DNA from 2 places in the Pseudomonas sp. FP603 genome. Region 1 is predicted to be linked to the other one. Evidence: predicted binding sites of a transcription regulator. Region 1 holds the regulator's gene; the other holds the start of a gene.
The links. The regulator sigma-54, encoded in region 1, starts transcription at its own class of promoters, with help from an activator protein. The targets are predictions, from matches to a motif close to ANTGGCATNNANNTTGCTNT.
Positions count from the first base shown of each region.

Region 2: a site for sigma-54 is predicted at 5,994-6,013, ahead of PSH65_RS09795 (circularly permuted type 2 ATP-grasp protein). Genes of this name have one in related genera too.

Region 1 covers NZ_CP117431.1:5,904,012-5,919,632, forward strand. Annotated here, with positions in the region: gene PSH65_RS27365 (ATP-binding cassette domain-containing protein) at 1-616, opposite strand, end outside; gene PSH65_RS27370 (KpsF/GutQ family sugar-phosphate isomerase) at 894-1,868, shown strand; gene PSH65_RS27375 (HAD family hydrolase) at 1,868-2,392, shown strand; gene lptC (LPS export ABC transporter periplasmic protein LptC) at 2,400-2,972, shown strand; gene lptA (lipopolysaccharide transport periplasmic protein LptA) at 2,959-3,507, shown strand; gene lptB (LPS export ABC transporter ATP-binding protein) at 3,507-4,232, shown strand; gene PSH65_RS27395 (RNA polymerase factor sigma-54) at 4,418-5,911, shown strand; gene hpf (ribosome hibernation-promoting factor, HPF/YfiA family) at 5,986-6,294, shown strand; gene ptsN (PTS IIA-like nitrogen regulatory protein PtsN) at 6,307-6,771, shown strand; gene rapZ (RNase adapter RapZ) at 6,774-7,631, shown strand; gene PSH65_RS27415 (HPr family phosphocarrier protein) at 7,647-7,922, shown strand; gene PSH65_RS27420 (ZIP family metal transporter) at 8,099-8,992, opposite strand; gene PSH65_RS27425 (superoxide dismutase) at 9,023-9,634, opposite strand; gene PSH65_RS27430 (hypothetical protein) at 9,636-10,076, opposite strand; gene PSH65_RS27435 (aspartate ammonia-lyase) at 10,104-11,480, opposite strand; gene PSH65_RS27440 (FagA protein) at 11,473-11,868, opposite strand; gene pmbA (metalloprotease PmbA) at 12,113-13,459, opposite strand; gene yjgA (ribosome biogenesis factor YjgA) at 13,568-14,092, shown strand; gene tldD (metalloprotease TldD) at 14,144-15,586, opposite strand; gene PSH65_RS27460 (carbon-nitrogen hydrolase family protein) at 15,605-15,621, opposite strand, start outside.
Region 2 covers NZ_CP117431.1:2,107,095-2,122,715, forward strand. Annotated here, with positions in the region: gene mtnC (acireductone synthase) at 1-462, shown strand, start outside; gene PSH65_RS09760 (DUF3509 domain-containing protein) at 568-846, opposite strand; gene PSH65_RS09765 (long-chain-acyl-CoA synthetase) at 1,200-3,038, shown strand; gene PSH65_RS09770 (ankyrin repeat domain-containing protein) at 3,151-3,669, shown strand; gene PSH65_RS09775 (hypothetical protein) at 3,769-4,299, shown strand; gene PSH65_RS09780 (PLDc N-terminal domain-containing protein) at 4,383-4,574, shown strand; gene PSH65_RS09785 (hypothetical protein) at 4,878-5,111, shown strand; gene PSH65_RS09790 (ribonuclease E inhibitor RraB) at 5,324-5,665, shown strand; gene PSH65_RS09795 (circularly permuted type 2 ATP-grasp protein) at 6,046-7,455, shown strand; gene PSH65_RS09800 (alpha-E domain-containing protein) at 7,468-8,418, shown strand; gene PSH65_RS09805 (transglutaminase family protein) at 8,415-9,224, shown strand; gene PSH65_RS09810 (cytochrome c) at 9,349-10,170, opposite strand; gene PSH65_RS09815 (acetyl-CoA C-acetyltransferase) at 10,808-12,013, shown strand; gene PSH65_RS09820 (3-hydroxyacyl-CoA dehydrogenase NAD-binding domain-containing protein) at 12,052-14,196, shown strand; gene PSH65_RS09825 (amidotransferase) at 14,304-15,017, shown strand; gene PSH65_RS09830 (magnesium and cobalt transport protein CorA) at 15,086-15,621, opposite strand, start outside.

The DNA of each region.
Region 1 (15,621 bases):
CCAGATCGTGGGAAACCACGATGCTGGTGATGCCCAGCGCATCGTTGAGCAGGCGGATCAGGCGCACCAGAACGCCCATGGCGATCGGATCCTGGCCGACAAAGGGCTCGTCATACATGAGGATTTGCGGGTCGAGGGCAATCGCCCGCGCCAGCGCGACGCGACGCTTCATGCCGCCGGACAATTCGTCAGGCATCAGATCGATGGCGCCCCGCAAGCCCACGGCCTGCAATTTGAGCAGGACAATGTCGCGAATCATTTCTTCCGGCAGCGAGGTATGAACACGCAATGGAAAGGCGACGTTCTCGAACACATCGAGATCGGTAAACAATGCGCCGCTCTGAAACAGCACGCCCATGTGCTTGCGCGCATCGAACAGATCGCTGCGCGACAACGTTGGCAGGTTCTGGCCATTGACCCAGACTTCGCCGCTGGTTGGGCGCAATTGTGCGCCTATCAGCCGCAACAGCGTGGTCTTGCCACACCCGGAAGGCCCCATGATGCCGGTGACCTTGCCGCGTGGTATGCGGATATCGACGTTATTGAAAATGCTGCGCGCACCGCGCTTGAAGGTCAGTCCCTTCAGCTCGACCGCGTAGGCGTTATCGGCACTCATCTAAACTCCTTGCGATGCAGCCTCTCACTCGGACGCCTGGCTTTCTGGCGAAAGCACATACCTCCCCGGGCAGGCCGAACTGGCGGCGAACTATATCACTGCAAAGCTCAAGCGCCCAAGGCCCAAGCCGGGCATGTTCAGCAACATGACCTCCTGAAATCATCTATTTAGAGAGGATTCGGTAACAAGTAATGACAAACCGTGACGAACTTGCGTGAGGGTTTTGATCATTACCGTTATAATCGCCGCCTTTTCATCAGGCTATTCGATTTCCGACATGAACCAATCCAGCGACCTAATTCAATCAGCACAACGTACCATCCGCCTCGAACTGGAAGCCGTGCAAGGCTTGCTACCCCATATCGATGCAGATTTCGTACGTGCTTGCGAGATGATTCTGGCCAGCAAAGGCCGCGTGGTCGTGGTCGGCATGGGCAAATCGGGGCACATCGGCAACAAGATTGCCGCCACCCTGGCCAGCACAGGCACCACGGCGTTCTTCGTGCACCCGGCCGAGGCCAGCCATGGCGACATGGGCATGATCACCCGTGATGACATCATTCTGGCGCTGTCGAACTCCGGGTCGACCAACGAAATCGTCACGTTACTGCCGCTGATCAAGCGCCAGGGCATTCAAATGATCAGCCTGACCGGTAACCCCGAGTCGCCGCTGGCCAAGGCAGCGGAAGTCAACCTCAATGTAAGCGTCGAACACGAAGCCTGTCCGCTGAATCTGGCACCTACCTCGTCGACCACCGCGGCGCTGGTCATGGGTGACGCTCTCGCCGTTGCCTTGCTTGAAGCTCGCGGCTTTACCGCTGAAGATTTCGCTTTTTCCCACCCGGGTGGTGCCCTTGGCCGCCGCTTGTTACTGAAAGTGGAAAACGTCATGCATGCCGGCACCGAGTTACCGCAAGTGATATGCGGTACGCTGCTCAAGGATGCCTTGATGGAAATGACCCGCAAGGGGTTGGGCATGACCGTCGTACTAAGCACAGATGGAAAACTCGCCGGGATCTTCACCGACGGCGACCTGCGCCGCACCCTGGACCGCACCATTGATATTCATAGCACGACCATTGACGAAGTGATGACCGCCCACGGCAAGACCGCACGCGCCGAGATGCTCGCCGCCGAGGCGCTGAAAATCATGGAAGACCACAAGATCAATGCGCTGGTAGTAGTCGACAGCGAAGACCGCCCGGTCGGCGCCTTGAACATGCACGACTTGCTGCGTGCGGGAGTAATGTAATGAGCACGGACCTGCTGCAACGTGGCAAACAGATCAAACTGGCGGTATTCGACGTCGACGGCGTACTGACCGACGGGCGCCTGTATTTCCTCGAAGACGGTAGCGAATTCAAGACTTTCAACACCCTCGACGGCCAGGGCATCAAGATGTTGATGGCCGCCGGTGTGCAGACCGCGATCATCAGCGGCCGCAAAACGCCGGTGGTCGAGCGGCGAGCGAAGAACCTCGGCATTCCACATCTGTTTCAGGGCCGAGAAGACAAACTGGTGGTACTCGACGGGCTTCTTGCCCAACTCAACCTGAGTTATGAACAAGTGGCCTATCTCGGCGACGACCTGCCTGATCTGCCGGTGATTCGCCGCGTCGGTCTGGGCATGGCGGTGGCCAGCGCTGCCAGTTTCGTGCGCGAACACGCCCACGGCATCACCCAGGCCCGTGGTGGCGAGGGTGCCGCTCGCGAATTCTGCGAATTGATCCTGCGCGCCCAGGGCCGCCTCGATGCGGCCAACGCCGCGTACCTGTGAGCCCATCATGCTGAGCAAAAAGATCCGCAACATCCTGATGTTCGGTTGCATCGCAGCGATTTTTGCAGCGGTCGGCTACTGGAACATCAGCCCGGAACGCTTCCTCGACAAACCGGTGGTGAAGGTCGATGAAAGCGCGATCGACTATTACGCCGTCAACGCCCACAGCGTGCAGTACCTGCCCGACGGCAAACTGCAATACGAAATGACGTCGGACAAGGTCGAGCACCTGAAAGCGACCGAAGTGACGTTGCTGACCAATCCTGACCTGAACATGTTTCGTGGCACCGAATTCCCCTGGCACGTCCAGAGTGAGCGCGGCGAAGTCAACCCGGACGGCACTCAGGTCGAGCTGATTGATTCGGTACGTATCACGCGTTTCGACGAAAAAAATCGCAAGACCCTGATTACCACAACCCGTATGACAGTGTTCCCGCAGCAGGAATATGCGCAGACCGATCAACCCGTTAGAATCGACGGCGCTGGCGGTGTATCGACAGGCAACGGAATGAAAGCGTACTTGAAAGAAAGCAGGATACACCTGCTATCGAACGTAAGAGGACAGTATGAGGCTCGTTAAAACTCTCCCTATTTTGCTCAGTCTGGGCGCAGCACTGGGAAGCGTGAGCGCCTGGGCTCTGCCGAACGATCAAGAGCAGCCTATCCGCATTCAGGCCGACGATGCCCAACTGGACGACAAGAATGGCGTTGCCACCTACAAAGGCGACGTGATCATCACCCAAGGCTCGATGAAGGTCACCGGCAATACCGTGACCATCACCCGTACCCCGGCCGGCGACATCGACGTAGTGACTTCGGTGGGCAACCTCGCCTACTTCGAGCAACTGCAAACGGCGGGCGACACCAAGCCGGTTCAGGGCTACGGCGTAACTATTCAGTACCACGCCTCGCAAAACCGCGTCGTGCTGATCGATCGCGCCAAAGTCATCGACAAGGACAACAACGTCACCCAAGGCGAGAAAATCGTCTACGACACGGTCAAAAAGCTTGCGAGCGCCGGTCGCGCCACGGGTAACAAGGTCACCGAGTCGCGTCCTCGCATCGACATGGTGATCCAGCCGAAGAAGAAAACCGACGAGCAAAAGGCCCAGTAATGGCAACTCTGAAAGCTCAGCATCTGGCCAAGAGCTACAAGAGCCGTCAGGTCGTGCGCGACGTCAGCCTGTCTATCGACAGCGGTCAGATCGTCGGCCTGCTTGGTCCTAACGGCGCCGGTAAAACCACGTGCTTCTATATGATTGTCGGCCTGGTACAGGCCGATCAGGGCCGCGTACTGATCGATGACCTGGACGTCAGCCACCAGCCGATGCACGGTCGTGCGAAGGCGGGTATCGGCTATCTTCCGCAAGAAGCGTCGATCTTCCGCAAACTGTCGGTGGCCGACAACATCATGGCCATCCTCGAGACTCGCAAGGAACTCGACAAGGCCGGTCGTCGCCAAGAGCTGGAAAGCCTGATGCAGGAATTCCACATCCACCACATCCGCGACAACCTCGGCATGAGCCTGTCCGGTGGTGAACGCCGCCGAGTGGAAATCGCCCGAGCGCTGGCCACCAATCCGAAATTCATCCTCCTCGACGAACCCTTCGCCGGTGTGGACCCGATTTCGGTAGGCGACATCAAGCAGATCATTCATCACCTCAAGGCCAAAGGCATTGGCGTGCTGATCACGGACCACAACGTCCGCGAAACCCTGGATATCTGCGAAACCGCCTACATCGTCAACGATGGTCAACTGATCGCCGAAGGTGACTCTGCCACCATCCTGGCCAATGAACTGGTCAAGGAAGTGTATCTGGGCCATGAGTTCCGCCTGTAAGCACTGAGGTGCCCGGGTCGCCGAGAGGGCGCTCGCTTCAATAAAAAAATCAATAACCTTTTATTGTTACAGCGCTCTAGGCAAACACTTCAGTTTCGGGCATATAATTTGCTTATGTTTGGCGCTTCGGCGCCCTGTAGTGGATGGCGCATGTGCGCCGGCGAATAAGGTGTTAAGCCCCTGCCATGAAACCATCGCTAGTCTTGAGAATGGGCCAGCAGCTGACGATGACACCGCAGCTGCAACAGGCCATACGCCTGCTCCAATTGTCGACCCTGGACCTGCAACAGGAAATCCAGGAGGCCCTGGAGTCCAATCCGATGCTCGAACGCCAAGAAGAAGGCGACGACTTCGATAACGCAGACCCCTTGGCCGATAGCGCCGAACAGAAACCCAACGCCGACGTTCAGGAACCCTCCTACCAGGAAACCGCCCCGACGGTGGATAACCTAGAGGAAGGCGACTGGAACGAGCGAATTCCCAACGAATTGCCCGTCGACACCGCCTGGGAGGACGTCTACCAGACCAGCGCCAGCAGCCTGCCGAGCAACGATGACGACGAGTGGGATTTCACCACCCGTACGTCGGTCGGTGAAAGCCTGCAAAGCCATTTGCTCTGGCAGCTGAACCTTGCACCGATGTCCGACACCGATCGCCTGATCGCCGTAACCCTGATCGATTGCATCAACAATCAGGGCTACCTGGACGAAACCCTCGAGGAAATCCTCGAAGCGTTCGACCCGGAACTGGACATCGAACTGGACGAAATCGAAGCCGTCCTGCACCGCATCCAGCAATTCGAACCCGCTGGCATCGGCGCCCGCAATCTCGGTGAGTGCCTGCTGCTGCAACTGCGCCAGCTGTCCGCCAAGACCCCCTGGCTGGCAGAGGCCAAGCGTCTGGTCACCGATTACATCGACCTGCTCGGCAGCCGCGACTACAGCCAGCTAATGCGCCGCATGAAGCTCAAGGAAGATGAGCTGCGCCAGGTCATCGAACTGGTCCAGAGCCTCAATCCGCGTCCGGGCTCGCAGATCGAGTCCACCGAAGCCGAATACGTTGTTCCGGACGTGATTGTGCGCAAGGACAACGAACGCTGGCTGGTGGAGCTGAATCAGGAGTCGGTGCCACGCCTGCGGGTCAACGCCCAGTACGCCGGTTTCGTGCGTCGTGCCGATACCAGCGCCGATAACACCTTCATGCGCAATCAACTGCAGGAAGCTCGCTGGTTCATCAAGAGTCTGCAAAGCCGCAATGAAACCTTGATGAAAGTCGCCACCCAAATCGTCGAGCATCAGCGCGGCTTTCTTGAATACGGTGACGAAGCCATGAAGCCGTTGGTGCTGCATGACATCGCCGAAGCGGTGGGCATGCATGAATCGACGATTTCACGGGTAACCACGCAAAAATTCATGCATACCCCACGGGGCATCTATGAACTGAAATACTTTTTTTCCAGCCACGTCAGTACCTCCGAAGGCGGTGAATGCTCGTCCACGGCGATCCGCGCGATCATCAAAAAACTGGTTGCCGCGGAAAATCAGAAAAAGCCGTTGAGTGACAGCAAGATCGCTGGTTTACTGGAGGCACAAGGCATTCAGGTGGCTCGCCGCACCGTCGCCAAGTACCGCGAATCCCTCGGGATCGCGCCTTCGAGCGAACGCAAGCGGTTGATGTAGAGCCACGCCACAGCGTTCCAGTGGTAGATCATCTGATCTACCGCTTTATGCACTGGCAACGAAGGAGAAGCTGTATGCAAGTCAACATCAGTGGACACCAACTGGAAGTGACCGAACCCCTGCGCACCTACATCGGCGAAAAACTCGACCGATTGGAGAGGCATTTCGACAAGATCACCAATGTGCAAGTCACGATGAACGTCGAAAAACTGCTGCAGAAGATCGAAGCCACGCTGCATATTCCCGGCGGAGAAGTGGTCGCCAATGCCGAGCATACGGACATGTATGCCGCCATCGACCTGCTGACCGACAAGCTGGATCGCCAACTCAAAAAGCATAAGGAAAAGACCCAGAGCCTCCTCCAGGGCGCGACCGGTCGTTAACATCCCCAACCCATGATCCGACTTGAAACCATCCTGACCCCCGGCCGTTCCCTCGTGAACGTGCCGGGCGGCAGTAAAAAGAAAGCCCTCGAACAGATTGCCAACCTTATCCACAAAGAAGTGCCGGATCTGGCCATGCAGGATGTATTCGAGAGCCTGGTTGCCCGTGAAAAACTCGGTTCCACCGGTTTTGGCAACGGCATCGCCATCCCCCACTGCCGCCTAAAGGGCTGCGACTCGCCCATCAGTGCCTTGATGCACCTGGACGCGCCTATCGATTTCGACGCCATCGACGGAGCCCCGGTTGACCTGCTGTTTGTGCTGCTGGTCCCGGAAGCCGCCACCGACGCACACCTGGAACTGCTGCGCCAGATCGCCAGCATGCTTGATCGCAAGGAAGTGCGCGAAAAACTGCGCAGCGCCCCGAGCAACGAAGCCTTGTACAAGGTTGTCCTGGACGAGCAGAACGGTCACTAATCATGCGCCTGATCATCGTCAGCGGCCGCTCCGGCTCAGGTAAAAGTACCGCCCTCGATGTGCTCGAGGACAACGGCTATTACTGCATCGACAACCTGCCTGCCGGTCTGCTGCCGGAGTTGGCCGAACGCGCGCTGATTCATACCGAACTGGCACAACCGCTGGTGGCCGTGTCCATCGATGCGCGTAACTTGCCAAGCCACCTGTCGCGGTTTCCCGAATTGCTGGAAGAAGTCCGCAGCCGGCATATCCAGTGCGATGTGCTGTACCTGGACGCCGACGAAGAAACCTTGCTCAAACGCTTTTCGGAAACTCGCCGTCGTCACCCGCTCAGTAGCGCCAATCGCTCATTGGCGGAGGCGATAGAGGACGAAACCAACCTGCTCGGGCCTATCGCCGATCTGGCCGACCTCAAGGTCAATACCACCAATCTGAACCTGTATCAGTTACGCGATACCATCAAGCTGCGCCTGCTGAATCAGCCGGAACCGGGCACTGCGTTCCTGGTGGAGTCTTTCGGGTTCAAACGTGGCATGCCGGTGGACGCCGATCTGGTGTTCGACGTGCGCTGCCTGCCCAACCCTTACTGGAAGCCGGAGCTACGGGCACAGTCCGGGCTCGATCAACCGGTGGCCGAGTACCTGGCGGCACAACCTGACGTCGAAGAGATGTTCCAGGACATTTCCTCCTACCTGCTCAAGTGGCTGCCCCGCTTTGCCGCCAGCAACCGCGCCTATGTCACCATTGCCATTGGCTGCACCGGCGGGCATCACCGCTCTGTCTACCTGACCGAACGTCTGGGTCAGGTCCTGCTAAAAACCCTGAAGAACGTCCAGGTCCGCCACCGCGACCTCAGCTAAAGGATTCACATCGCGATGCCTGCTCTGGAAATCGAAATCATCAACAAGCTGGGCCTGCATGCCCGCGCGTCTGCAAAATTCGTTGGCGTCGCCGGTGAGTTCAAGGATTGCACGATCAGGGTGGGACGCACCCCAGAATCCACGGTCGATGGCAAAAGCATCATGGCCATGATGATGCTCGCTGCAGGCAAGGGCACCAAAATCTATATCAGTACCGAAGGCGAAGACGAGCAGAGAGCACTGGATGCGCTGACAGACTTGATCAACCGTTACTTCGACGAAGGCGAATAAACAGCGCGGGCTCTTGTGGCGAGGGAGCTTGCTCCCGCTGGGCTGCGAAGCGGCCCCAAAATTGCCACCCGTGTACGCCAAACATAACCGCATTCGCTGATTTTACGACTGCTCCGCAGCCGAACGGGAGCAAGCTCCCTCGCCACAAAAGCACCTTTTCACTAAGCCTGCACACCTCAAGCAAGCGCGGTATCCATCACCATCATCAGACAAAACCCGATCAGCAGCCCAAGGCTGGCCAGTTTGTCGTGACCATGGCGGCGCGACTCGGGGATGACTTCGTGAGTCACCACCAGCAACATCGCACCAGCCGCCAGTGCCAGCCCCAAAGGCAACAGCAGTTCGGCCAGGCTCACCAGCCAAGCACACAACAGAGCAAAGACCGGCTCGACCAACCCTGACGCAGCACCGATCAGGAACGCCTTGACCCGCGACACCCCTGCTCCCGCCAACACCAACGCAATCACCAGCCCTTCCGGCACATCCTGCAAGGCGATGCCCATGGCCAGGCTGTCGGCGTCAGGCATGCCACCGCCGGCCGAGACGCCGACCGCCATGCCTTCGGGGATGTTGTGGGCGATGATGGCAAACACAAACAGCCAGATCCGCGGCGGAATAACCGGTCGCTCCAGTGTCCCCACGAGCATTTCGGGCGTAGCACCAGAGACCTTGCGATCCACCAGAAACAGCCCGAATGCACCCAGCATGATGCCGAAGCTGATCAGGCCGCTGGCCGCCCAAGGCGTCAGGCCGAGGTTTTCGGCCGCGGCAATGCCCGGCACAATCAGCGAAAACGCCGTCGCCGCGAGCATCACTCCGGCCCCGAAACCCAGCAGCGTATCGCTGACTGCCTGAGGCATCTGCCGAATCACCAGCACCGGCACTGCGCCCAAAGCTGTACCCAAGGCGCAAATCGCCCCGCCTTGCAGGGCACGCTGCAGTTTCGGTTCGAGGTCCAGCCAGCTCAGCCCCTGGGCAGCCAATAACGTCATTCCTGCCAGCAGTAACAGCGATCCCAGTGCGTAACGAAACATCCGTCCACTTCCGGCCGCCAGTGTTTCAGTGCCCATAGTCAGCCCTGGATTGTTTTTATAGAAGATTCAAACCAGCGCAGCCTGATAACGCGCGGCGACTTCAGGCCAATTGATCACGTTGTAGAACGCATTGATGTATTCCGGACGGCGGTTCTGATAGCGCAGGTAATAAGCGTGTTCCCAAACGTCCAGGCCGAGAATCGGCGTATTGCCATTCATCAATGGGCTATCCTGGTTGCCGCTGCTTTCAACGATCAAGGTCTTTTGCGGCGTCACGCTCAACCAGGCCCAACCGCTACCGAAACGGGTCAGCGCAGCTTTGGTGAAGGCTTCCTTGAAGTTGTCGAGACCACCCAGTTGTTCGTCGATCGCCTTGGCCAGCGCGCCTTCAGGCTGGCCACCGCCGTTGGGTGCCATGACTTCCCAGAACAACGAGTGGTTGGCATGCCCACCGCCCTGATTGATCACCGCCGCACGAAGTTTTTCCGGCAATTGCTGGGCAGCCGCCACCAGTTTTTCCACGGGCCATTCAGCAAATTCAGTGCCTTCTACCGCAGCGTTGAGGTTGTTGATGTAGGTCTGGTGATGTTTGGTGTAGTGGATTTCCATGGTCTGCGCATCGATGTGCGGTTCCAGGGCATCGTAGGCGTACGGCAAGGCAGGCAAGGTAAAAGCCATTTCAATGAACTCCATGTTGTAAGGGCGCAGGCTGATGCGAGGGCGACGCGGTGTCGGTGTGCAACAAACGGTGGGTGCGCGGATACTCGCCGTGATCGCTGATGAAATTCAGCAGTTCGACATAGGTTTTGCTGCTCTGGCGCAGCGCGGCCTCACGCAAAGCCGGCGCCAGTCGCGGGTTCTGCATGGTCTGCAACAGTCGTTGATGGATCGCGCACAAGTACTCGGCGCTCTCCTCCGGCTGGTTCAGACGCAAGTGCAGGTCCGCCAGGTTATGGTGGGAAATCACGCAAGCCGCCACCGCTTCGTCGGCATCCGCCCAGCGCTCGAACAACACTTGTGCCAGGGCCAATGCCTGCAAATAAGCCTCGCGGGCATCGACCAGCTCGCCCAGCATGAAACAGCGATTTGCTCTTTCGATCGTGCGTTTCCAGTGCTCCATGGTGAGCCTCCAAAGCGGTAGCAGTGATTAAACGCCGCCTGCGGTGAGCTTCTCTGGGTTGAGCAATTCTTCCAGTTGGCTACGCGTCAGGTCGGTGTGTTCCAGGGCGACATCGATCACCGGCCGGCCCTGCTGATAAGCCTTCTTGGCAATCTCAGCGGCTTTTTGGTAACCAATAATCGGATTGAGTGCAGTGACCAGAATCGGATTGCGCGACAGCGCTTCCTTGAGCCGGGCCTCGTTGACCTTGAAACTGGCGATAGCCTTGTCGCCCAGCAGACGGCTGACATTGGCCAGCAACTCGATACTGCTCAGCAGGTTCTGGGCGATGATCGGCAGCATGACATTCAGCTCGAAATTGCCCGACTGACCGGCAACGGTGATCACCGTATCGTTGCCGATCACCTGAGCGGCGACCATCGCGGCAGCTTCCGGGATCACCGGATTGACCTTGCCGGGCATGATCGACGAGCCCGGCTGCAAGGCTTCGAGTTCGATTTCACCGAGCCCGGCCAACGGGCCGGAATTCATCCAGCGCAGGTCGTTGGCGATTTTCATCAAGGAAACCGCTGTGGCCTTGAGCTGCCCTGAAACGCTGACCGCCGTGTCCTGCGAACCGATCAGCGCAAACAGGTCCTTGCCCGGCGTGAACTGAACCTGAGTCAGTTGGCTGAGTTGTTGGCTGAAACGCGCCGCAAACTCCGGATGGGCATTGATCCCGGTACCCACCGCCGTGCCGCCCTGGGCCAGGGATTGCAGGCTCGGCAGCAGATCCTGCAAGTGACCGATATTGGCCTTGAGCTGTTGCGCCCAACCATTGAGCACCTGACTCATGCGCACCGGCATGGCGTCCATCAAATGGGTACGCCCGGTTTTGACGAATGGATGAACCTGCTCGGCCTTGTGCTCGATCACCTGCACCAGATGCACCAGCGCCGGCAGCAACTGCTCATGCAAGCTCAATGCGGCGCTGACATGGATGGTGGTGGGGATGATGTCGTTGCTGCTTTGGCCGCAATTGACGTGATCGTTGGGATTCACCGGCTCGCCCAACAAGCGGCTGGCCAGGGTGGCGATCACTTCATTGGCGTTCATGTTGGAGCTGGTGCCGGAACCGGTCTGGAAGATATCCACCGGGAAGTGCTGCATGAAGTCGCCTTCGAGCAGGCCTTGAGCCGCGTCGACGATCGCCTTGCCCTGGGATTCGCTGATCTGTTTGAGCTCGACGTTGGCTCGGGCGGCAGCAGCCTTGGCCAGAATCAGCGCCCGGATGAACTGCATGGGCATCGGTTTGCCGCTGATCGGGAAGTTATCCACTGCGCGTTGGGTTTGCGCGCCGTAAAGCGCGTCTATCGGGACTTGCAACTCGCCCATACTGTCGCGTTCGATACGTGTGTTATTCATCAGGAGATCCTTGCACCAGTTCTATGAGAGGAATCGAAGGTTGCAACTCGCAGGTCGCCAGTTGCCAGGCGTAGCTTTGCCAGCGCTTGAGGCGGCAACCGCAGAGTGATTGCCGTTCGAGATCGCGCAACGGCCGCCAGGCCTGGTCGAGACACAGGCTGCGCCAGTGCCAGGGCAGTGCGACGTCGGTGGCAGTGTCGAGCAATAAACGGAAGGAGGTTTCGGCGATGGTCCAGGGAGAGGTGGCCGTGCAACACGCCAGATACCGGCCCTCGGCCAGGTAATGTTCGATCAGGCGCGGCTCGTCAGGGTCCATGGCGCAACGGATCTGGCGACTCATCCAACGCCAGCTTTCGAGGTAAGGCTGCTCGTGCAAGGCAGAACTCATGATCCGGGCTCATTCGGTAATGAGATTTATTATTAGATGATAATGAGAACCAAAACAAGCATGACAAGCCAGGGATCCCATTGTGGGAGCGGGCTTGCTCGCGAAAGCGGTGTACCAGCCGCCGCAGATGTCGAATGTGATGGCCTCTTCGCGAGCAAGCCCGCTCCCACAGGATCGGTGTTGCGGCCAATAAAAAAGGCGCGCCATCCGATGGATGGCGCACCTTTTTGTGCAGCGACCGGGGTTAGCTACCCGCCACTGTCATCCGCTCGATCAACACCGAACCGGTGCGAATGTTGCTGCGCAACTCCAGGTCATTACCGACCGCAATGATCTGCTTGAACATGTCGCGCATGTTGCCGGCGATGGTCACTTCCTGGACCGCGAACTGGATTTCGCCGTTCTCGACCCAGAAACCCGCCGCGCCACGGGAGTAATCGCCAGTGACCATGTTCAGGCCCTGCCCCATCAGTTCGGTGACCAGCAGGCCACGGCCCATGCGGCGCAGCAAGGCTGCCTGATCTTCATCGCCATGGGTGACGAACAGGTTGTGCACGCCGCCGGCGTTGGCGGTGCTCGGCATGCCTAGTTTGCGGCCGGAGTAGGTGCCGAGTATGTAGGACACCAACTCGCCCTTCTCCACGAATGGCTTGGCGTAAGTCGCCAGGCCATCGCCGTCGAAGGCCGAACTTCCCAGAGCGCGCATCAGGTGCGGACGTTCATCGATGGTCAACCATTCCGGGAACAATTTCTGCCCCAGAGTGCCTTCGAGGAACGACGATTTGCGATACAGGCTGCCGCCGGAGATCGCCGACAGGAAACTGCCGAACAAGCCACCGGCCAGTTCCGCGGAAAACAACACCGGCACTTCGCAGGTCGGTACCGGACGCGCGCCCAGACGGCTCGCCGCCCGTTGCGCGGCGCGTTGGCCGATGCTCTGCGCAGAGGCCAGCAAATTGCCCTGACGGTTCACGTCGTACCAGTAATCGCGCTGCATCTGGCCATCGGCTTCGGCGATCATCACGCAGCTGAGGCTGTGACGAGTCGACGCGTATCCGCCGATAAAACCGTGGCTATTACCGTAAACCCGACAGCCCTGGTGAGTGCTGAGGGTGGTGCCGTCGGCGTTCTTGATCCGGCTGTCGGTGGCAAACGCCGACGCTTCACAGGCCAGGGCCTGCTCGATGGCTTGCTCCGGGGTAATGCCCCATTCGTGGAACAGGTCGAAATCCTGCAGATCCTTGGCCATCAACGCGGCATCCGCCAGGCCCGAGGCTTCGTCTTCGGAGGTGTGCTTGGCAATGGCCAGCGCGGCGGCGACGGTTTCGCGAATCGCTTCCGAACCGCTGGCCGAGGTGCTGGCCGAGCCTTTGCGCTGCCCCACATACAAGGTGATACCAAAACCCTGATCGCGATTGAACTCAACGGTTTCGACTTCGCGCTGACGCACCGTGGTCGACAGGCCCTGCTCCAGCGACACGGCCACTTCACAGGCACTGGCGCCCTGGCGCTTGGCTTCAGCGATGATCTGCTCGACTTGTTCTTGCAGTGCCGGCAACGCTTGTGGGCCGACGCTTTCAACTGCACTCATGCTGTTCTCCACTCAAATTCTGCTTTCGGCTGGGGCCTTCGAGCGACCGGGCCGGACAAGCGGCCCCCGACTGGTTATCATGGCGGCGTTTCTTTGCGGACGGCCACCATGGTTGATTCTTACGACGACTCCCTCGATACGGGAGAAAAAAGCAAATCCCAGGTTAAACGCGAGCTGCATGCTCTGGTTGACCTCGGCGAGCGCCTTACAACGCTCAAGCCTGACTTGCTGGCAAAACTGCCATTGACCGACGCTTTGCGCCGGGCTCTGGGCGATGCCTCCAAACACACCGCGAATATCGCGCGTAAACGGCACCTTATGTTCATCGGCAAACTGATGCGCGATCAGGACACTGACGCCATTCTGACTCTGCTCGATCAACTGGATGCCTCCACTCGGCAGTACAACGAACGTTTCCATGGCCTGGAACGCTGGCGCGATCGCTTGATCGCGGGCGACGATGCGGTCCTGGAGAAGTTCGTGCTCGACTACCCGGAAGCTGATCGTCAGCAATTGCGCTCCCTGATCCGTCAGGCCCAGCACGAACTGGCGACCAACAAGCCGCCGGCCTCGAGCCGTAAAATCTTCAAGTACATCCGTGAGCTGGACGAGACTCAACGCGGTTTGCGTTAAGTCCCGAATCGGGTGAGTTGCCAAGCGGCTCACCCGAAGCTCCATCCCTTCTTACGATCCTGTGCCACCCACAGTGATCGCATCGATTTTCAGCGTTGGCTGGCCGACACCCACCGGCACCGACTGCCCATCCTTGCCACACGTTCCCACACCGCTGTCCAGCGCCAGATCATTACCGACCATCGACACCTTGCTCATGGCTTCCGGCCCGTTGCCGATCAACGTCGCGCCTTTGACCGGGGCAGTAATCTTGCCGTCTTCGATCAGGTACGCCTCGCTGGTGGAGAACACAAACTTGCCACTGGTGATGTCCACCTGACCGCCGCCGAGGTTGGCGCAGTAGATGCCGCGCTTCACCGAGGCGATGATTTCCGCCGGATCGCTTTCGCCCGCCAGCATGTAGGTGTTGGTCATACGCGGCATTGGTAGGTGCGCGTAGGATTCGCGACGACCATTACCGGTTCGGGCCACGCCCATCAAGCGTGCGTTGAGCTTGTCCTGCATATAGCCTTTGAGTACGCCGTTTTCGATCAGCGTGGTGCACTCGGTCGGCGTGCCTTCATCATCGACGCTCAGCGAACCACGGCGCCCGGCGAGCGTACCGTCATCGACGATGGTGCAGAGCTTCGAGGCAACCATCTCGCCCATGCGCCCGCTGTAGGCCGAACTGCCCTTGCGGTTGAAATCGCCTTCCAGGCCATGACCGACAGCTTCGTGCAGCAATACGCCGGACCAACCGGAACCCAACACCACCGGCAACGTACCGGCCGGGGCCGGGATCGCTTCCAGATTCACCAGCGCCTGGCGCAACGCTTCGCGGGCATAGCCCATGGCACGGTCGTCGCTGAGGAAATAGCGGTAATCGGTACGACCGCCACCGCCATGACCGCCGCGCTCACGACGGCCATTCTGCTCGACGATCACGCTGACGTTGAAACGCACCAACGGTCGCACATCCGCCGTCAGCCCGCCGTCGGTGGAAGCAATCAAAATCCGTTCCCAGACCCCGGCCATGCTCACGGTGACTTGCTGGATACGCGGGTCGAGGGCACGAGTCGCCACGTCGATACGCTTGAGCAGCTCGACTTTCTCGGCACGGCTCATCACTTCCAGCGGGTTGTCCGGCCCGTACAACTGGGCGACATCCTGGGTGGTGAACGCCTGCACACTGCCATTCTGCCCGGCCCGGGAGATCGAGCGGGCTGCACGGGCCGCCGCGCCCAGCGCTTCGAGGGTGATCGCATTGCTGTAGGCGAAACCGGTCTTTTCACCCGATTGCGCACGCACGCCGACACCCTGGTCGAGGTTGAAGCTGCCTTCCTTGACGATCCCGTCTTCCAGTGCCCAGGACTCGGAAATCTGCCCCTGGAAATACAGGTCGGCGGCATCGATGCCCGGGCCGGCCAGATCGCCGAGCACACCTTGCAGGCTCTCGATCGTTACGCCGCCGGGCGCCAGGAGGTGTTCACTGACGGAGGACAACAACTCGCTCATATGCTTTACGCCTTAAATTCATCGTTCTGAGGCAG
Region 2 (15,621 bases), 3.1 Mb from region 1:
GCCGAAGACCGCAAGGCCACGCCGCTCAAGGCGTTGCAAGGGATGGTCTGGGAGCAGGGTTATCAGGCCGGGGAGTTGAAAGGCCACGTGTACCCGGACGCCGTTGAAGCGCTCAAGCGCTGGCATCAGGAAGGTTTCAAACTGTTTGTGTATTCCTCGGGCTCGATTCAGGCGCAAAAACTGATCTTCGGCTGCTCGGACGCGGGAGATTTGTCGCCCCTGTTCAGCGGCTATTTCGACACCACCTCGGGGCCCAAGCGTGAAGCGCAGTCCTACGAGCGCATTTCCCAGGGGATTGGCGTTGATGCTTCGCAGGTTCTGTTTCTGTCCGACGTCGTTCAAGAGTTGGACGCCGCGCGTGCAGCCGGAATGGCAACCTGTGGCCTGGCCCGTGAGGGCGGGGAACTGACAGGGCACGTGACCGTCGACAGCTTTGCGCGGATCAATCCTTCAGCCCTGTAAACCACATAACAGGGATTGCATAACCGCAGAAACAACTCAGGCCGTGAAGCGAAAGCGCTCACGGCCTGTTTGTTTGTAGCGCGTTTATTTACACAACCGCAGGATTTAAACCGAGTGATAGGTCGGCAAGGCGAACCGTTGCTGGCTTTGCAGCATGGAGATCTGCGGCAGTTCGCTGGCCTGTTCGGCGATGTCACGGCGAATTGCGCTGATCACCCACGACAGCTGATCGCCGGCATGTAATTGCTGGTAGGAAATCGAACGTTTGAAGACTTTGCCGTCGGTACTGCGCAGGGTCAGCAGAATGCCGCCGTCAGGCCGGGGCTGGGTGGTCACTTCGAAGTTGGAGAACAGCGACGAAAATTTTTCCTGGATCAGGCTCATGTCTATCAGCTCCGTTTGTGCTTGAAGGGCAACATGGAGAGGTAGTTGCAGTGATTGTGCCAGCGCCTGATTTTTAAAAAAATTATATAAATCAACAAGTTAGTTTTTAGACGGTTTTGTGCTTTCGTGCAATCTGCATGAATGGCCATCGTGCATCCTGCATTTTGCGTGGTCGCCATCGATTCGATGGAACCAATCACAACGCCAGGGTTCCGCTTTTCGATCTCCGGTCCGAGCACTTCAGTTGCGGATACAAAACATTTCAAAAACCGCGTGTACAGCTCAAGAACCGCTGACGTATTTTCGATTTCAATCAACGCCACCCGACAATAAGAAGATCGAACGGGAGCACCATGAGCCGCACGCTGAACGACACGATTACCTGGGGCATGATGCTCCGCAAGCTACCTTCCATTGCCAAAGCCATTCCCCGGGTGGTGAAGGGCATGAAAGCCGCCAACGTCAAGGACCCGACCCAACCGTGTGGTCTCGGCTGGAGCTTCGAGCAGGCGACATTGCGTAATCCCGATGGCCCGGCCTTGCTGCAGGGTGAGGTGGCGCTCACCTATGCACAGGTCAATCAGTGGGCCAATCGCATCGCCCATCACTTGATCGCCCAAGGCATCGGCAAGGGCGATGTGGTGGCGATCTTTATCGAAAACCGTCCGGAACTGCTGGTGACGATATTGGCGGTGGCCAAGGTTGGCGCGATCAGCGCCTTGCTCAATACCTCTCAGACCCGCGATACCCTGGCCCATAGCCTTAACCTGGTGGCGCCCGTGGCGATCGTGGTCGGCGAAGAGCTGGTGCCGGCTTTCAATGCGGTCCGCGAGCGGGTGTCCATCGAGGCGGCGCGCACCTGGTTTGTCGCCGATCAAGACACTTATCACCATCCGGGCAATTCGCCCGATGGCTTCATCAACCTGATGGCGGCCAGCTGCGACGCGTGCAGCGATAACCCCGTCAGCAGCCAGCAGGTTTTTCTCGACGATCCTTGTTTCTACATTTACACCTCGGGCACCACCGGGTTGCCCAAGGCCGGGGTGTTCAAGCACGGCCGCTGGATGCGCAGCTCCGCCAGCTTCGGGTTGATTGCCCTGGACATGCAGCCGCAGGACGTCGTCTATTGCACCTTGCCGCTGTACCACGCCACCGGGCTCTGCGTGTGCTGGGGCTCGGCAATCAGCGGGGCGTCGGGGTTTGCCATCCGCCGCAAGTTCAGCGCCAGCCAGTTCTGGAGCGACGTGCGCAAATACCGGGCGACCACCCTCGGTTATGTCGGCGAATTGTGCCGCTACCTGGTGGATCAACCGCGCAGCGTCGACGACAGTCGGCACAGCGTGACGAAGATGATCGGCAATGGGCTGCGCCCCGGCGCGTGGCGTGAGTTCAAAACGCGTTTTGCCGTTAACCATATCTGTGAGCTGTACGCCGCCAGCGACGGCAATATCGGCTTCACCAACATCCTCAATTTCGACAACACCATCGGTTTTTCCCTGATGTCCTGGGAGTTGGTGGCGTACGACCACGACAGCGGCGCACCCACCCGTGATGCCAAGGGCTTCATGCGCAAAGTGGCCAAGGGCGAGCAGGGTTTGCTGCTGGCAAGAATCGACGACAAGGCGCCGCTGGACGGCTACACCGATCCGCAGAAAACCGCAAAAGTCGTGCTCCACGACGTGTTCAAGAAGGGCGACCGTTATTTCAATACCGGTGACCTGCTGCGCAACATCGGTTTTGGCCACGCGCAGTTTGTCGATCGCTTGGGCGACACCTACCGCTGGAAGGGTGAAAACGTCTCGACCACCGAGGTCGAAAACATCCTCTTGCAACACCCGCACATTGCCGAAGCGGTGGCCTATGGCGTGGAAATCCACAACACCAATGGGCGTGCCGGGATGGCGGCAATCACGCCGGCTGAATCCCTGGCGACCCTGGATTTCAGCGAGTTGCTGGCTTTCGCCAGGCAGCAAATGCCTGCCTACGCGGTGCCACTTTTCCTGCGGGTGAAAGTGAAAATGGAAACCACCGGGACCTTCAAATACCAGAAGACGCGGCTCAAGGACGAAGCCTTCGACCCGAACAAAACCGGCGATGACCCGATCTACGCCTGGTTGCCGGGCACCCAGACGTACGTGCAAGTCACCGAGCAGGTGCTGGCGGATATTCGCGGCGGCAGGTACCGCTATTGAATGTGGCTCTTATTGAACGTAGCTATGGCCGTCCATGAGAAAAAAGAAGTGACAGGTTCCGGACCGCTCGGGAAACTATCGGCTTTCCGATTGACCGAATGTGGAGTCCCCAATGTCAGACAAAAGCCGCCAGATGACCCCCGAAGAGGCTGCTGAATTTGCCGAACAGGTGTTCAACAAAGCGCGCGAGGGCGATGCGGCCATGATGGCTGCGCTGCTGACCAAGGGCCTGCCGCCGAACCTGCGCAATCACAAGGGCGATACCCTGTTGATGTTGGCCGCGTACCACGGCCATGTCGACACGGTAAAAGTCCTTATCGAGCACAAGGCTGATCCTGAAATCCGCAATGACAACGGCCAGAGCCCGATTGCCGGCGCGGCATTCAAAGGTGACCTGGCGGTGGTCAAGGCGTTGGTTGAGGGTGGCGCTGAAGTGGAAGGTTCGTCCTTCGACGGTCGCACTGCGCTGATGATGGCGGCGATGTTCAATCGCGTCGAAATCATCGACTACCTGATCAGCAAAGGCGCCGATCCGAAAGCCAAGGATGCCAACGGTGTGTCCGCGCTGGACGCGGCCAAAACCATGGGCGCGGCGGATACCACCGCACAATTGCAAAAGCTCCTGGCCTGACCTCTGTGGCTGCGGGGCTTTTGTGCCTGGTCCCGCAATCCGTTTGCGAATACGTTATCCTTCGCGCCCTCAAATCTCCCTCGCTACAGGATCCACCTCATGAAAGCCGCACTCGTCGAACTCATCAGCAAAATCAGCTCCGGCTGCATGGACGAGGGCGAAATCCTGAAAGTCGCTGACGAAGCGGCTCAGGCCTACGCCGATCCCGAGGCTTTTCTGACGGCCAATCCGGACATCAACTACGACGACACCTTCCCGATCCCATTGGGCGAATGGGTAGTCGTCGGCAGCCTGCCGGAAACCGTGCTGTTCCAGGCTGACACCTACATGGACCTGTTTGCGCAGATCGTTGCTTCGTTCGGCCCCGGTGTCGATTTCAACATCAAACCCAAGCAACTGGCCAAGACCGAAGCCCTCACGGCGCTCAATCGCATTCAGGTGCAGATGAGCAGCATGAACAAGGAAAACGGCGGTTACACGCTGATGAACTTCAGCCAGTTGCTCGACGACGAACTGCAAGTGGTGCTGGTCTACGGTAACGACGTGCCACGGGTTCTTGAATTGTGCGCGGAAGTCGGCATAGCCGCCGCGCCATCCCTGGAAGCCCTGAAAGTGGCGATCCACGTCTGAAGCCCTCTAGGACGGTAATAAAACGGAACCCTTGCATCTCCCGACTATCCTAAGAGTGCATACCACTCTTCGGGAGCGTCACCATGGGTTCCACGTTCAACAGCCTGGTTGGCCTGATTATTCTTGCCCTTGATATCTGGGCCATCATCAACGTGCTTAAAAGTGGCGCCGAGACCGGGATGAAAATCATCTGGGTGCTATTGATCCTCCTGCTGCCGGTCCTGGGCCTGATCATCTGGGCCATCGCCGGGCCAAGGGGCAATGTGCGGATCTGATCGGTTTCTCGCAAACAATACTGAACCCTGTGGGAGCGTGGTTTGCCCGCGATGCAGGCGCTACGGTCAGTCAGATACACCGCAGCGATCCGCATCGCGGGCAAACCACGCTCCCACAGGATTGGGTCGGGCCATAGCGTGACGTCGATTGGCCATCATGTGCGGGTAACCGTCCGTTGCCACCCGCATTCTCGGAGCACCTACTTTTCATACCTTTGCGGTGTAAATCCGTTTGAACGATCACTCAAGGTAAAAGTCCAGATAGAAGTAAGCCCATCCATGGGTTTTATCGAGGAGGCACCGATGCAAAAGTGGAAAATCACTTTCGTGGATGATCATGGTGAAATTGTCGATGAAGTCTTCGAGCGTGCCGAATGCCCCAGCGACGATGAGGCTGCCCAACTGATCAAGGAGCGACTCCTTCCTGTCGCCGCCGAACTGGACATGAACGATCTGGAAGGGCGAACCCCCGATGCAGGCGCCAAAAGCCTGAAAACCCAGTACAGCATCGAAATCCGCAGCATCACCCCAATCTGAATCTTCCTGTCTATCACTCACCAGACCTTGGCAGCAGCTCTGTCTTGAGGCTACTCTGCAAGCGAGATCAGCGAATGACTCGCTAAGGTCTGGTCTTGTCAGCTACATGCTTGTTTCCCGTCGGTAACCTCTGTTGCCGTATCGCTCTCACCAATCGGTTGAAAGTGCAGGGAATACGGAAAGTCTATCCATCAGTCTGAGGGGGACGTTTCATGAGCACAGCCTATCAAGAAGACATCAGCAGCAGCGTGCTGCGCCGCATGAAAGAAGGCGGTTTCGACTTTTCACGATTCCATCCCATCGAGTTCTACGCCATTTTCCCGGACGAGGAGCGGGCACGCAGGGCGGCAGGTCATTTCAGTGGTGAATCCTTGAATGCCCAGATCAGCGTGAGGGACGACGGCGCGTGGCATCTGGAACTGAGCAAAGTGATGTACGCCACCTATGACGGGATCGGCGACTTTGAGCAGGACTTCGAGGCGGTGGTCGAGCCTCTGGGCGGTATCATCGAAGGATGGGGCGTCAAACAGGAGGTACGAGGGCTGCTCGCATAACTTTATGAACAGTGACAACACTCAGCAACGGCTGACCTTTGGGTTGGCCGTTTTCGTTTTTGCTATATGAAAAGCAAGATCAAATGGACAAAAAAAAAGCCACCTGAACAGGCGGCTAAAAGGGAAGAACAATAAGGTTTCCAGCGAATGCGCCGATTATCCGCATCGCCCCCCGGGCAGTGAAATCAACTCTGGCTATGCTGCTGATAGGCGACAGCATTGCTTCGCCATGAAGCGGGGGCGATCAGGTTGGGGCATTTACCGCACAGGATTGGTGCGGCGGGTGCGACGCCGTTATCCAACTGATTGATATCAAAGCGTTTATGCCGATGGCACGGGCCTTGCGAAGGCTTGGATGTCCGGGTGACAAGGAGTACGGCATGATCCGCACCTATTTTGATGAGATGTACGATGCCGGCGGCCAGGTCCGCCCGCATTATCGGGAGTTTGCCCGTTGGCTGGCCGAAACGCCTGACGAGCTTTTGGCACAACGGCGACGCGAGGCCGATCTGTTATTTCATCGTGCCGGGATTACATTCACGCTCTATGGTGATGAGCAGGGGACAGAGCGCCTGATTCCCTTCGACACCATTCCCCGCAGTATCCCCGCCAGTGAATGGCGGGTCGTCGAGCGCGGCTGCATTCAGCGGGTCAAGGCATTGAACATGTTCCTTGCCGACCTCTATCACGAGCAGCGCATCATCAAGGCCGGCATCATCCCGGCCGAGCAAGTACTGGCCAACGAGCAATACCAGTTGGCGATGCAAGGCCTGGATCTGCACCGCGATATCTATTCGCACATTTCCGGCGTCGACCTGGTGCGCGATGGCGACGGCACGTACTACGTGCTCGAAGACAACCTGCGTACCCCCAGCGGCGTGAGCTACATGCTCGAAGACCGCAAGATGATGATGCGCCTGTTCCCCGAGTTGTTTGCGGCCCAGCGCATTGCGCCGATCGACCACTATCCGAATTTGCTCCTGGACACCCTGAAAAGCTCCAGCCCGCTCGACAACCCGAGCGTGGTGGTGCTGACACCGGGGCGCTTCAACAGCGCGTTTTTCGAGCATGCGTTTCTGGCCCGGGAAATGGGCGTTGAACTGGTGGAAGGCGCAGACCTGTTCGTGCGTGATGACAAGGTGTTCATGCGCACCACGGACGGGCCGAAAGCCGTCGACGTGATCTACCGGCGCCTCGACGATGCCTTCCTCGATCCGCTGGCGTTCAACCCGGATTCGATGCTCGGCGTGCCAGGACTGCTGTCGTCCTATCGCTCCGGCAACGTGGTGCTGGCGAATGCCATCGGCACCGGGGTCGCGGACGACAAGTCGGTGTACCCCTTCGTCACGGACATGATTCGTTTCTACCTGGATGAAGAGCCGATTCTGAAGAATGTGCCTACATGGCAGTGTCGTAATCCTTCTGAACTGTCCCACGTGCTGGCCAATCTTCCAGAGCTGGTAGTCAAGGAAACCCAGGGCTCCGGTGGTTACGGAATGTTGGTGGGGCCGGCGGCAACGGCAGCGGAAATCGAATCTTTCCGCGAGCGGATCAAAGCCAAGCCCCACGCGTACATCGCCCAACCGACGTTGTCTTTGTCGACCTGTCCGACCTTTGTCGAAAACGGCATCGCTCCACGCCATATCGACCTGCGTCCGTTTGTATTGTCTGGCCGCGAAACCCGGGTTGTGCCCGGCGGTTTGACCCGTGTCGCCTTGCGCGAAGGCTCTCTGGTGGTGAATTCCTCCCAGGGCGGCGGAACCAAGGACACCTGGGTGGTCGAGGATTGAAGGAAGCCTGCCATGTTAAGTAGAACTGCCTCGGATCTGTATTGGATGTCGCGTTACCTGGAGCGGGCCGAAAACCTCGCACGGATGCTCGACATCAGTTATTCGCTGTCACTGATGCCTCAGGACGGTCGTGGCGATGGCTTGCACGAACTCGCCATGCCGTTGCTGATCACCGGCACTCTGGACGATTACCTGGAGCGTCATGGCGAACTGCATGCCGAACGGCTGCTGCACTTTTTCGCTTTGGATGCGGCCAACCCGGCGAGCATCTACAGCTGCCTCGGTGCTGCGCGAGCCAGCGCCCATGCGGTGCGTGGGCGAATCACCGCTGACATGTGGGAAAACATCAACGCTACCTGGCTGGAAATTCGCGGAATCGCCGAGCAGGGCTTGAGTCGCTACGGCATGAGCCGTTTCTGTGAGTGGATCAAGGAACGTTCCCACCTGTTCCGCGGCGCGTCCTACGGCACCATCATGCGTAACGACGCGTTCCGGTTCATTCGTCTGGGCACCTTTATCGAAAGGGCTGACAACACCTTGCGCCTGCTCGACGCCCGTTACGAAATGGCCGGCGATCAGGCTGAAGCAGTCAGCGACGGCACGGCTCACGCCTATTACCAGTGGAGTGCCTTGCTACGGGCCTTGTCGTCGTTCGAGGCTTATACCGAGATCTATCGCGACGCCCCAGGCGCCCGGCATGTGGCCGAGTTGTTGCTGCTGCGCGCCGACGTGCCGCGCTCCCTGCGGGCCTGCACCGAAGAAATCGACCAGATTCTCGCCCAATTGCCGGGGGCCAACGGCCGTCCCGCGCAACGTTTGGCGGCAGAAATGGACGCGCGCCTGCGCTACACCGGTATCAACGAAATCCTCGACGAAGGCCTGCACGCCTGGCTGACCGAGTTCATCCCGCTGGTGCGCCAGTTGGGCAACGCCATACACAGTTCCTACCTGGAGGCGGCATGAGACTTTCCATTAGCCACGAGACCACCTATCACTATGAAGATCAGGTGCGGGCGAGCATCCAGTACCTGCGATTGACCCCTCATGACAGCGAGCGCCAGCACGTGCTCAGCTGGCAGCTCGATTTGCCACGCCCGGTGCGCGCGCAACTCGATCCATTCGGCAACATTCTGCATGTGCTCACCCTGGATGAACCTCACGAAGCGATCATCATCGGCGCCCGAGGGCAGGTGGATATCGACGAACTGCGCGAAGCCGAGCATGAAAGCCAGTCGGCGCTGCCGTTCCTGCGCTTCACGCGCCTGACCGAAGCCGACGAAGCGCTGCGCGCATTCGCCGAGAAGGCCTGCAAACAACGCCGGGATCGTACGGCGCTGATCGATTTGATGCATGGCCTGAACCAGCACATGACCTACACGCCGGGCTCCACGGAAGTAGACACCAGCGCCGCCCAGGCTTTCGCTGGGCGTTCCGGGGTCTGCCAGGACCACGCCCATGCGTTTCTCGCCTGCGCTCGCAGTCTGGGCATTCCCTCGCGTTATGTGTCGGGGTATTTGTACAGCGAGAACAGTGAACACCTGGCCAGTCACGCCTGGGCTGAAGCCTGGCTGGATGACGCCTGGTATAGCTTCGACGTGACCAACGAACTGGCCCGCCCGGAGCGTCACCTGAAACTGGCCGTGGGCCTGGACTACCTCGACGCCTGCCCGGTGCGCGGCATGCGCCGTGGCGGTGGGTGCGAGCAGATGCATGCGAAGGTGTTTGTGTCGCCGACGCCTGCGCCGGTGATCTCAGTGCAGCAGCAGTAAACCTACACGCTGATCGTTCCCACGCTCTGCGTGGGAATGCCTCCACGGACGCTCCGCGTTCGGCTCTTGATGGGACGCAGAGCGTCCCGGGCTGCATTCCCACGCAGAGCGTGGGAACGATCGGTTACGGCTTAACTTTGCGTCCCGCCATATGCTTCAAATACCCCACCAACAATTCCAGATCCTCCTCCGGCAACACCGTCGTCGCGAACGCCGGCATCTTCGCCTGCGGCCACTGGCGCAAGCTCTGCGGATCTCGAATGTAACGCTTGAGGAAATCCGCGCCGAAGTACTCGGTCGGGTTGAACGGAATATTCAGGTCCGGCCCGAACTGCGCATCCCCCGCGCCATTCAATCGATGACAGGCCAGGCAGTTCTTCTGAAACAGCGCAAAGCCCTTGTTCACCGGACCGTCCGCCTTCAGCGCAGGATCGGGCAGCAGGGCAGGGAAGCGCTCGGCCACCGGGGCCATGCGCTTGATGCTCGCTACTTCGAACGGCCATTGCTCGGGGCTGATATTGCCCGCTTGTGGATCGGTCCAGACCAGATAAAACGGCCCCGCACTGTGCTTGCCTTCTGACAGCGGCGGCCACGGCTGGGCCGGGTCTTCAATCGCCAACCAGGCCCGCGCGCCTTGGGTATTGAGCAGCGGGGCGGCGGCCAGTTCGGCGGCAAAACCGTCCAGGGCAACGGCTTGCAGATGATCGTCAGGCTTGATGCCCGTCAGCAACGCCGCCAACGGCACGGCGCGATAGCTCATGTCCCGTTTGTAGGAAACGTCGTTAGTGATGGTGATTGTCTGAACCTGAGGATGCTTGAGCAATTGCTCGGTCTGCCAGGTGCGAGAACTCGCGCCTAGCTCCAGACTCAGCTGTGCGGCAGACAGAGGCATGCTGAGCAGCAAGGCCCCAAATAGAATGAGCGCTTTCAAGTGATCGCCGTCCATGTCGTGGAAGTGCGCAAAGGTTGGCACAGCCACGCTGACCCGGGTAGCGAGCCAATCACATTTTTTATCAGGCGAAATGAAAACCCTGATGCCCGATCAGCCAATCACCTTGGTCAGGTTCGGCAAAATCAACAACAGTGTAGTGGCGAATAGAATGAGCCCGGCTTGACGAACTTTCGAATGCTTGAACATGGCTTGACCGCCTTTTTTGTTATTTCCTGATGCCTGCCTGCACATATCCATGACGGCAGAGCGCTGCACTTCCTTGTAGAACGAGTGCCTCGGCAAAACCCGACGACAACTTCGTACAGGTTTACCTTAGGGCCCGCGTCACGATTGGCTTAGATCCATTTCGTATGTGCTGAGCACTCTGCGCTTTTAAAAAAGCATGAGGCTTATGGCCAGCTTCTTGGGCGCCCGTTTGCTAGACAGCTTGGTGACTTGAATCGGTTTATCCGATAGCAGACTACCGTTCGTCTGAGCGTGACCGTCAACGCACATGAGCACTGTGGTCATTGAATCCACGGCTGCTCGGCATAAGGTGAGGGCATAAAGATCAGGGTCACACGGCCCCCTGTAGGCGCTGCCGAAGGCTGCGATCTTTTGAGTTTCATTCACCTTCAGGTTCGAGGACGTCATGACCCAAGCTTTGATATTCGACGCGTTACGCACGCCCCGTGGCAAAGGCAAGGCCAATGGCGCCTTGCACAGCGTCAAGCCAGTGAACCTGGTGGCCGGACTGCTGACGGCGCTGCAGCAGCGCACGTCCCTGGACACCAGTCAGGTCGATGATGTGGTGCTCGGCTGCGTGACGCCCATCGGCGACCAGGGTTCTGACATCGCCAAGACCGCCACGCAAGTGGCCGATTGGGACGTCAGCGTGGCCGGCATGCAGCTCAATCGCTTTTGCGCATCGGGGCTGGAAGCGGTGAACCTCGGCGCGATGAAAGTGCGTTCCGGCTTCGAAGACCTGGTGGTGGTCGGTGGCGTCGAGTCGATGTCCCGCGTGCCCATGGGCAGCGACGGCGGGGCTTGGGCGCTGGACCCGGAAACCAATTTGCACAACCACTTCACGCCCCAGGGCGTGGGTGCCGACCTGATCGCCACGATTGAAGGCTTCAGCCGTCAGGACGTCGATGCCTTTGCCTTGCGCTCCCAACAGAAGGCCGCACGGGCGCGGGCGAACGGTTCGTTCAACAAGTCGCTGGTGCCGGTGCAGGACCAGAACGGCATCATCCTGCTCGATCACGATGAGTTCATTCGCGCCGAATCGACAATGGAAGGCCTGGGCAAGCTCAAGCCAAGCTTCGAAATGATCGGGCAAATGGGCTTCGACGCCACGGCCTTGCGGGTTTACAGCCAGATCGAGCGGATCAACCACGTGCACACGCCGGGCAACAGTTCCGGGATCGTCGATGGCGCGGCGCTGATGCTGATCGGCTCCGAGGCCAAGGGTCGGGCGTTGGGCTTGCAGCCACGGGCGCGAATCGTCGGCACGGCGGTCACCAGCACCGACCCGACCATCATGCTCACCGGCCCGGCACCGGCCACTCGCAAGGCGCTGGCCAAGGCCGGGCTGCGGGTCGAAGACATCGACCTGTTCGAAGTCAATGAAGCGTTCGCCTCGGTCGTGCTCAAGTTCATCAAGGACATGGCCATCGACCCCGACAAGGTCAACGTCAACGGCGGCTCCATCGCCATGGGCCACCCGCTCGGCGCCACCGGCTGCGCGATTCTCGGCACGTTGCTCGACGAACTGGAAGCCCGGCGCCTGCGCTATGGCCTGGCGACATTGTGTGTCGGCGGCGGCATGGGCATTGCCACCATCATCGAACGCCTCTGAGCCTGCCTTTAAGAAAATCCGACTCAAGGAAAATTGCCATGACCCAAGCCATCCGTTACGAAAAGGGTCAGGACCAGATCGTCGTCCTGACCATCGACATGCCGGGCCAGAGTGCCAACACCATGAACGCGGTCTACCGCGACGCCATGGCCACCTGCGTCGCCCGACTGGTCGCCGACAAGGAGGCCATTGCCGGCGTGATCATTACCTCGGCCAAGAAGACCTTCTTCGCTGGTGGCGACCTCAATGAACTGATCAAGGTCGGCAAACCCGAAGCCAAAGCCTTTTACGACATGGTGCTGACCCTCAAGGGCCAACTGCGCACCCTGGAAACCCTCGGCAAACCGGTGGTTGCCGCCATTAACGGCGCGGCACTCGGCGGTGGTTGGGAAATCTGCCTGGCCTGTCATCACCGCGTCGCGCTGGACAACCCGTCGGTGCTGCTGGGCCTGCCGGAAGTCACCCTCGGCCTGTTGCCGGGCGGCGGCGGGGTAGTGCGCATGGTCCGCATGCTGGGCATTGAAAAAGCCCTGCCGTATCTGCTTGAAGGCAAGAAAATCCGTCCGCAACAGGCGTTACAGGCGCGATTGATCGACGAGTTGGCAGCCGATCGCGATGAGCTGATGGCCAAGGCGCGGGCGTGGATTGTCGCTCACCCGGTCGCTGTGCAGCGCTGGGACGTGAAGGGTTATCAGATTCCTGGCGGCACGCCGTCGGATCCGAAGCTCGCGCCGATGCTTGCTATCACGCCATCAATTCTGCGCAGCAAAACCCAGGGCTGCCTGCCCGCGCCAGAGAAAATCCTCTGCGCCGCGGTGGAAGGCGCTCAGGTGGATTTTGACACCGCGCACCTGATCGAAACCCGCTACTTCACCGAGCTGACCACCGGGCAGGTGTCGAAAAACCTCATTGGCACGTTCTGGTTTCAGCTCAATGAGATCAATGCCGGTGGCTCCCGGCCCCAAGGCATAGCGCCTTATGTGACGAAGAAAGTCGGCGTGCTCGGCGCCGGGATGATGGGCGCGGGCATCGCGTTTGTCAGCGCATCGGCCGGCATCGACGTGGTGCTCAAAGACATCAACCTCGCCGCGGCAGAGAAGGGTAAGGCCCACTCAGCGACGTTGCTGGACAAGAAAATTGCGCGTGGTCAGTTAACTCGTGAGCAGCGCGGGGAGATTTTGGCGCGAATCCATGCCACCGAAAACGATGCGGACCTGGCGGGTTGCGATCTGATCATTGAAGCAGTGTTTGAAGATCGCGAACTGAAGGCCAAGGTCTCATCAGCCGCGCAAACAGTTGTCGGCCCGGACGCGGTCATCGCCTCCAACACCTCGACCTTGCCGATCAGTGGCCTGGCCACCGCCGTGCCGGACCAAACGAAATTCATCGGCCTGCATTTCTTCAGTCCCGTGGAGAAAATGCCACTGGTGGAAATCATCAAGGGCGTCCATACCAGCGACGAAACCCTGGCTCGCGGATTCGATTTCGTCCTGCAAATCAAGAAGACGCCAATCGTGGTCAACGACAGTCGCGGCTTCTTTACCTCCCGAGTATTTGGCACCTTCACCAACGAAGGCATCGCCATGCTTGGCGAAGGCGTGAGCGCGCCGATGATCGAGACCGAAGCGCGCAAGGCCGGCATGCCTGTCGGGCCTCTGGCGATCTCCGACGAAGTTTCCCTCAGCCTCATGAGCCATATCCGCGAACAAACTGCCAAAGACTTGCGCGCAGAAGGGAAAAACCTGATTGAGCACCCGGCGTTCGCCGTGATTGACTTGTTGCTCAAGGAATACAAGCGTCCGGGCAAGGCCGCTGGAGGTGGTTTCTACGATTATCCGGCCACAGGGCAGAAGCATTTGTGGCCAGAGCTGAAAAGCCGCTTCGAGAAAGCCGATGGGCAGATTTCGCCGCAGGACATACGCGATCGACTGCTGTTCGTACAAGCCATCGAAACCGTGCGCTGCATGGAAGAGGGTGTGCTGACTTCGACGGCGGATGCCAACGTCGGCTCGATCTTCGGCATCGGCTTCGCGGCCTGGACTGGCGGTGCGCTGCAGTTCATCAATCAGTACGGCGTGAAAGACTTCGTCGCCCGCGCCCAGTACTTGGCCGAGCAGTACGGCGAGCGCTTCACACCGCCTGCGCTGTTGCTGGAGAAAGCCGCCAAAGACGCGTTGTTTTAAGGGACGTTCTAAGGGACCGATGACGCGTTCCGGGGCTTGCCTTGCCACTGTGTTTCAAGGCAGGCTCTGGGGTGTGCATTATTCCCTTCATGTGTCAGGTATTTTTTATGTCGTTACGCATCTGCATTCTGGAAACCGACATCCTGCGTCCGGAACTGGTCGATCAATATCAGGGTTACGGGCAGATGTTCCAGCGTCTGTTTTCGCAGCAACCCATCGCTGCCGAGTTCACCGTGTACAACGTGATGCAGGGCGATTATCCCAGTGATGACGAGACCTTTGATGCGTATCTGGTCACCGGGAGCAAGGCCGATTCCTTCGGCACCGACCCGTGGATTCAAACCCTCAAGACCTACCTGCTGAACCGCTACGAGCGCGGCGACAAACTGCTGGGCGTGTGCTTCGGCCATCAACTGCTGGCACTGTTGTTGGGCGGCAAAAGTGAGCGAGCGACCCAAGGTTGGGGCGTCGGCACCCATAGCTACAAACTCGCGGCCAAGGCGCCATGGATGAGCCCGCTGAGGGAAGAGCTGACGCTGCTGATCAGCCACCAGGATCAGGTCACCGCGCTACCGGAAAACGCTACGGTGATTGCTTCGAGCGATTTCTGCCCGTTCGCCGCGTACCACATCAACGATCAAGTGCTGTGCTTCCAGGGGCATCCGGAGTTCATTCACGATTACTCACGGGCGTTGCTGGATATTCGTCAGCAGCATCTGGGCGAAGAGGTTTATCAGAAAGGTATGGCGAGCCTGGAGCATCCTCACCATGGAGCGACTGTTGCGGAGTGGATGATGCGGTTTGTGGCGCACAAGCCTTAGTCGGATGTTTGATCATTCCCACGCTCCGCGTGGGAATGCATCCCGTGACGCTCCGCGTCACACCATACTCACAACCACCCCGACCGCTTGAAACTCGCCCATAAACTGACGCACCCAACGGCAATAAACCCCAACACCCCGAAATACCCATAATGCCAAGTCAACTCTGGCATGTCCTCGAAGTTCATCCCGTAGATCCCGGCCACCGCCGTCGGGAACGCCAGAATCGCTGCCCACGCCGCAAACTTGCGCTGCACCACGCTCTGGCGCGACGCCTCCAGCAACACCCCGACCTCGATGGTCTGGCTGGCAATGTCCGCCAGGGTCGTGAGGTCTTCCATCTGCCGCGTGACATGAATCTGCACATCGCGAAAGTACGGGCGCATATTCTTGTCGATGAACGGAAAGCTCAGATTTTGCAGTTCCTCACCGATCTCCACCATCGGCGCCGCAAACCGGCGCAAGCGTAATACATCGCGACGCAGGCCGTGGAGTTTCTGGATGTCGCGTTCGTTCAGGGAACCGCAGAGGACATTGGTCTCCAGCTCATCGATCTCGGCATGAATCGCTTCGCCCATCGGCTGGTAGTTTTCAATCACGAAGT